2 linked regions of the Stappia indica genome follow. The protein of the gene in region 2 interacts with the protein of the main gene of each other region in a pairwise test. Links are inferred from orthologs where the notes say so. Each region holds a gene or a part of one and is shown on either strand. Other genes may lie near its edges. The genes, in order: GH266_RS02535 and GH266_RS21220.

Region 1 (3,293 bases), 4.1 Mb from region 2 along the record:
CTGCCGCAGCGCGGCCTCGACGCGGTCCTGCGCGCCTCGCTCCACGCCTACAACACGGAAGTGGAGATCGAGACCCTGCTGAAGGCCCTGCGGGACGCTTGAGGCGAGCTGACATGAAAAACCCCGCCGGACGGTCGCGTCCGGCGGGGTTTTATTGTGTCCAAAGCTCTGATCGGCCGTTCAGCCCTGCGCCCCGAACGCCTCCGCGTCCGCTTCTTTCAGCGAGACGGACTCGCCGCAGCCGCAGGCCGAGACCTCGTTAGGATTGCGGAACACGAAGCCGGAGCGGAACTTCGTCACTTCGTGGTCCATCTCCGTGCCCAGCAGGAACAGCGCGGCCGACGGTTCGATGAAGATCTTGACGCCCTTGTCGTCGATCACGTCATCGCCCGGCTTTGCCTCCTCGACGAGGCTCATGTCGTATTCCATGCCGGCGCAGCCGCCCTTCTTGATCCCGACGCGCAGGCCGAGAACGGGCTTGGCCGAATTGCCGACGATCTCGCGCACGCGCTCGGCGGCGGCGTCCGTCAGCTTCAGGACCTGGAATCTGGAACCCATATCCGTTTCCCCGATTCTAGCGGTTGGCGGGCACGAAACGCGCCCGCGTTACCCTTGAATATAGGGCCGAGCGGCACTCAATACCAGTTGAGCGCCACCTTGGCCTCTTCCGACATGCGGTCGGGCGTCCACGGCGGATCAAACACCATCTGCACGTTGACGTCGCCGACCCCGGCGACCGCGCTGACGGCGTTTTCCACCCAGCCCGGCATCTCGCCGGCGACCGGACAGCCCGGCGCGGTCAGCGTCATGTCGATGGCGACCGAGCGGTCGTCTTCGATGTCGACCTTGTAGATCAGGCCGAGCTCATAGATATCGCAGGGAATTTCCGGGTCGTAGACGGTCTTCAGCGCCCCGACGATGTCGTCGGTCAGGCGCTTCAGCTCGTCCTCGGAAAAGGCGGAGCCGGTGGCCGAAATCTCGGCCTGGGCGTCCTCGTCCTGTGTCAGTTGGTCTTCGCTCATCTCGCCCTCATGCGAAAAAGTCGTGGGCCTTTTGCAGCGCCTCGACCAGCTTGTCGACCTCGTCGAACGTGTTGTAGAGGCCGAAGCTCGCCCGGCACGTCGAGGTCACACCGTATCGTGCCAGCAGCGGCTGTGCGCAATGGGTCCCGGCCCGCACGGCAACGCCCTCGCGGTCGATGATCATCGACACGTCGTGCGCATGCACCCCCTTCATCTCGAAGGCTACGATGGCACCCTTGTCCGGCGCCTCGCCGAAGATGCGGATCGAGTTGATCTGCTTCAGCCGCTGATGCGCGTAGTCGCGAAGCGCCGCCTCATGCGCGGCGATGCGATCGCGGCCGATCGTGTCCATGTAGTCGAGCGCGGCCGCAAGGCCGATGGCCTGGACGATCGGCGGCGTACCCGCCTCGAAGCGGTGCGGCGGGCTGTTGTAGCTTACCATGTCCTCGGTGACGTCGAGGATCATCTCGCCGCCGCCGTTGAACGGACGCATCCGCTCCAGGTGCTCCATCTTGCCCCACAGCACGCCGATGCCGGTCGGACCGTACACCTTGTGGCCGGTGAAGACGAAGAAGTCGCAGCCGAGGTCCTGCACGTCGACCGGCATGTGCACCGCCGACTGGCTGCCGTCGACCAGCACCGGAATGCCGCGCGCATGGGCGATGCGGCAGATGTCGCGGATCGGCACCACGGTGCCCAGCACGTTCGACATCTGGGTGATCGCCACCAGCTTCGTCCTGGGCGACAGGGCCGCCTCGAACGCCTCGATGTCGAAGGACCCGTCCTCCCGCACATAGACCCATTTCAGCACCGCGCCCTGTCGTTCCCGCAGGAAGTGCCAGGGCACGATGTTGGAATGGTGCTCCATGATCGACAGGACGATCTCGTCGCCCTCCCCGACGCGTTCCGCGCCGAAGGTCTGGGCGACCAGGTTGATCGCCTCGGTCGTCGAGCGGGTGAAGATCACCTCGTCCTGCGACGGCGCGTTGAGGAAGCGGCGCACGGTCTCGCGCGCCGCCTCGAAATTCTCGGTCGCCGTGTTCGACAGGTAGTGCAGCCCGCGATGGACATTAGCGTATTCGTGTGAATAGGCCTTGGTCACCGCGTCGATCACCGCCTGCGGCTTCTGGGCCGAGGCGCCGTTGTCGAGATAGACGAGCGGCTTGCCGTAGACCTCGCGCGACAGGATCGGGAAGTCGCGGCGCACCGCCATCACGTCATAGGGGGCGCTTGCAACGGCACCGGGATCGGTCATCGACGTCATCTGCGTTCTCCCGCTTCGCCGGGGCGCCTGCCCCGGCCTGTACGGTCCTGTCGGGACCTTGCGCCCCGGCAGGCTTTGATGCCGGGGTTTTACGCCCCCACAGCCTTTGATGCCGGGGCTTTTATGCCCCGGCGTCGAGCCACGCGCGGATGCGCTCCTCGAAGGCCTCGACGACGATCTCCTCGCCGATCTCCTCGACCGCTTCCGACAGGAAGGCGAGCACCAGCAGCGTGCGGGCCTCGGCCTCCGGAATGCCGCGCGAGCGCAGGTAGAACAGCAGGTCCTCGTCGATCTGGCCGCTCGTCGCGCCATGAGCGCACTGCACGTCGTCGGCGAAGATCTCCAGCTCCGGCTTCAGCGACATCTCCGCGTCGTCCGACAGCAGCAGCGACTGGGTCATCATCTGGCCGTCGGTCTTCTGCGCATGCGGGCGGACGATGATCTTGCCCTGGAAGATGCCCTTGGCGCCCTCGCCGACCACGGTCTTGAACAGCTCGCGGCTGTCGCACTGCGGCACGGCGTGATCCACCACCAGCGTCTGGTCGACATGCTGGCCGGCCCGCACCATGGTGATGCCGAGCAGGTCCGCGCGCGACCCCTCGCCCATGAAGGCAACGAAGGACTGGTGCCGGGCAAAGCCCGACCCGATGCCAGCGCCGATGAGCTTGACCTGGGTCTGCGCCCCGAGCGTCACGACGGCCGTGCCGATATGGGTGGTGCCGGCGGCTTCCATCTGCAGGCGGGCGACGGTCACCTCCGCCTCGTCGCCTGCGCGGATGTCGGTCAGCGTGTTGGAGAAGCTTCCCTCCGCCCCGCCGATGAAGGTCTCCAGCACGATCGCCTTGGCGCCCTTGGCGGCCGCCACGATCACCCGCTCGCTCGTGCTGGCGGCAGTCGCCGACAGCGCGTGGACGATCTCGACCGGCTTGTCCAGAGAGACGCCCTCGGGCAGCGACAGCACGATGCCGTCGGCGCAGAAGACGGCGTTGAGGCCCGTCGCCGCGTCG
Region 2 (3,050 bases):
GGAGCGGGGCGGCAAGGGCCGTCTCGTCCTGTCGCCGGCCGGCCGTGCCCGGCTCCGCCGCATTGCGTCGGGCGAAGAGGATTTCGCCGCCCAGCACCGGGAGACCGGCACCCGCCGCATCGCCATTGCCGGGGCGGCCGACGAGATCGTCACCGTCAACCATGCCGAGAGCCCGCTGGCCTGGTTGCGACGGCGGCGCGGCCGCAATGGCGAGCCGATCCTCGACGACGGCCAATTCGCTGCCGGCGAGCGGCTGCGCGCCGATCACACCCATGGCGCCATCGTTCCGGGGATGCGCGGCATGGCCTGGTCGGCGCTCGGCAGCGGCGCAGGACATGGCGGCGGGCGCGACCCGCGCGGCGGCCTTGTCGAGCTCACCGACACCACTTTGGCCGCGCGCGCGCGGCTGGAGCGGGCGATGCGGGATGTCGGGCCGGAGCTTGCCGGCGTGCTGATCGACGTGTGCTGCGAGCTCAAGGGGCTGGAACAGGTGGAGCGGGAGCGGCGCTGGCCGCCGCGCTCCGCCAAGGTGGTCCTGCTGCTCGGGCTGACGCGGCTCGCCCGCCACTACGGCTACGGCTGAGCGCGCGCCGGCGGCTTACCCTACCGCTCCGCTTGGCTTGCAACGTCTCCCTGCACCAGCCCCTCCGGCATCATCCTCAACACCAGAATGAGAGACCACCTCAACGATATGAGTTGATGACGAGAGGAGCGACCCCCACACACCCGCAACAGCTCTGGAAACCAATAGGCCCGGCGCGCGCTGCGCTTGGCCGGGGTGACGGCAGAGGGGATGAGTGGCCGTGCCATTCTCTTCGGCTGTCATCCCGGCCGCGCGTCAGCGCAGAGCCGGGACCCATTGGCACCCTCAGCGGGCGTGAGGCGGGGCGGCGTCGCCTCCCCCACCACTGTCATACCTGCGAAGGCAGGTATCCAGTATCCGCCGGGGCGGGTGGGTTTGCGAAAGCGCCCGTTCGGCAAGGGAAGCTCGCGGCAGTGCCGAGGCCTCGCCCGAACCGCTCGGGGTTACTGGGTCCCGGTCTTCGGCTGCGCCGAAACCGGGACGACAGGCCGAGCGTGGGGGCACATCGGCGTGTCCTCGCCACTCACGACCGCCCCCTCCCCGCGTCTTCCCGGGCAAGCGCAAGCGCGACCCGGGACCGGGGAGGCACGGTGCCCGCCTTTTTGCCTGAGCGCTGCTGCAACCGCCCTCGGCTCTCCGATCCCGGATCTGCAGGCTTCGCCTGCGTCCGGGAGGACGCAAAAAGTGACCGCGTCCGGAGGACGCAAAAGGAGAGGCTTCCGTCCGGGAGGACGAGGGAGGAGCTTGCGTGCCGGAGGACGAAGGGGGCCTGCCTCAGGCCTCGGCCAGCGCTGCGCGGGCGTCCGCGCGGATGCGCTCGACCATCGACTTCAGGCCGTTCGCCCGCTGCGCCGACAGGTGCTCCTTGAGGCCGATGCGCGAAAAGATCTCGTCGATATCGGTCTTGGCGATCTCCGCGGCGCTGCGCCCGGAATAGGTGGCGAGCACGATGGCGACCAGCCCCTTGACGATATGGGCGTCGCTGTCGCCCTGGAACACCAGGCGCGGCGCGCCGCCCTCGTCCTGCTCCACCGACTTCACCAGCCAGACCTGCGAGGCGCAGCCGCGCACCTTGTTGGCGTCGGTGCGTTCCTCTTCCGGGAACTCCGGCAGCATCCGCCCCAGCTCGATCACGTAGCGGTAGCGGTCGTCCCAGTCTTCGAGGAAGTCGAAGTTCTCAAGGATGTCGTCGAGCGGCGGGATCATGGGCAGCCATTGGTCTTTGGGCGGTCTTTGAACGGAACGCGGAGCGGGTCGGACTTTCGTGACCCGCTATATAGTCCGCCGGGCCGAAGATGGAAACCGGGGGGAGGCCGTCGGCTTTTCCGGAAAGGACAGACAGCAAAGAAAAAGCCCGCGGGCGAACAGGGCAGCAGTTCACCCGCGGGCGGCGGTAGGGTCCGCCTTCAGTTTGCGCAAAAACGTCAAGAGGCTTGCGGCAATCCCGGGCAGCGGGCGCGCCCGCCGGGCCGGGGATTGGCTGCCGGCGAAACGGATCGCCGGGAAAAAGCTTCGGATCAGACCGGACGGTCGGCGCCCTTGGGACGGGGCAGCGGGACCGGGCCGTGGCCGGGCGCCGGGATCGGCGCGACCTGGGCCGAACGCTGCCCGGCGGTTGCCTCGGCGGCAGCCGGTGTCGCCGGAGCACTCGGCGCCTCGGCGGTGGTCGCGGGTTCGCCCTTCGGCAGCGCCCAGACCGGCTCCAGGTCGGTCGCGGTCAGCGTGCCGGTCGCGCCGGTGGTCAGCTCGCCGTTCTCGTCCAGGTACTCGTAGATCATCCGCGCGCTGACCTTGGCCTTGGCGCTGATCTGCGAGATCGCCTGGCCGCCGGTTTCGCAGGTCTGCGGATTGCGTTCGCAGAAGCCCGAGAGGTCGCTGATCGTCGACTGGGCCGCGAAGAACGCGGTCACAGGGTTGATGCCGGCGCTCTCCTTGCCGTCCTCGCCGGTGTCTATCGGCAGGATCAGCAGCACGAGCGCGATCCAGAATGCGCATCTGAGAAGAAAGAACATGGGTGCCGCCCTTGGTTGTCATTTCTGCTTCGGGGCCGGTCGCCGACATGCGGTCGCCGGATCCGTTATGCCCGCAATGTAGCACGCATCCGCCAACGCCGGGTTGAGTCGCCGCTCTCAATTTTTCGCAATTTCGAGACGAGTTTTCGCAAAATTCGTCTCAAATTTTATCGAAATTCCAAGGCCCTTCCGCAGGCCCTTTGGCGCGCTGTTCCGCCCCTTCGCTCCACCGGGAAAACTTGAGGTTTCATGGTTCCTTAAGCCGTTCCTGTGACCATCGCGGCACAACAGGTCGAGCAAACGGCCACGCGCCGGAAAGACGAGAATGATGCCAGCATTGCAGGATCGGCTGAGGCTTGCGGCAAGCCATGTCGATGCCCTGGTCCACCCGGATGCGGCCCATGAAACGGCCGCCCGCGCCAGCCACGGCGCCTTCATCCGCGGGCATCTCGCCT

What was found.
Region 1: the proteins of GH266_RS21220 (region 2) and GH266_RS02535 interact in binary tests that used the Escherichia coli proteins (3 or more experiments, as listed by UniProt). The link is inferred for Stappia indica from one-to-one orthologs.

What each region holds. Positions count from the first base shown.
Region 1 is NZ_CP046908.1:552,817-556,109, forward strand. Bases 154-3,132 are described here. They hold GH266_RS02535 (cysteine desulfurase), read right to left. Parts: upstream 2,278-3,132; coding sequence 1,030-2,277; downstream 154-1,029. Other genes in these bases: sufA (Fe-S cluster assembly scaffold SufA), read right to left, coding at 181-558; GH266_RS02530 (SUF system Fe-S cluster assembly protein), read right to left, coding at 636-1,022; sufD (Fe-S cluster assembly protein SufD), read right to left, coding at 2,408-3,132. Also shown: GH266_RS02520 (aminotransferase class V-fold PLP-dependent enzyme), read left to right, coding at 1-102; more of sufD, read right to left, coding at 3,133-3,293. UniProt on the Escherichia coli protein: Cysteine desulfurases mobilize the sulfur from L-cysteine to yield L-alanine, an essential step in sulfur metabolism for biosynthesis of a variety of sulfur-containing biomolecules.
Region 2 is NZ_CP046908.1:4,620,070-4,623,119, reverse strand. Bases 74-2,809 are described here. They hold GH266_RS21220 (SufE family protein), read right to left. Parts: upstream 1,790-2,809; coding sequence 1,358-1,789; downstream 74-1,357. Other genes in these bases: GH266_RS21215 (DUF5330 domain-containing protein), read right to left, coding at 2,101-2,595; GH266_RS21225 (DUF6456 domain-containing protein), read left to right, coding at 74-583. Also shown: more of GH266_RS21225, read left to right, coding at 1-73; GH266_RS21210 (sensor histidine kinase), read left to right, coding at 2,921-3,050. UniProt on the Escherichia coli protein: Participates in cysteine desulfuration mediated by SufS. Cysteine desulfuration mobilizes sulfur from L-cysteine to yield L-alanine and constitutes an essential step in sulfur metabolism for biosynthesis of a variety of sulfur-containing biomolecules.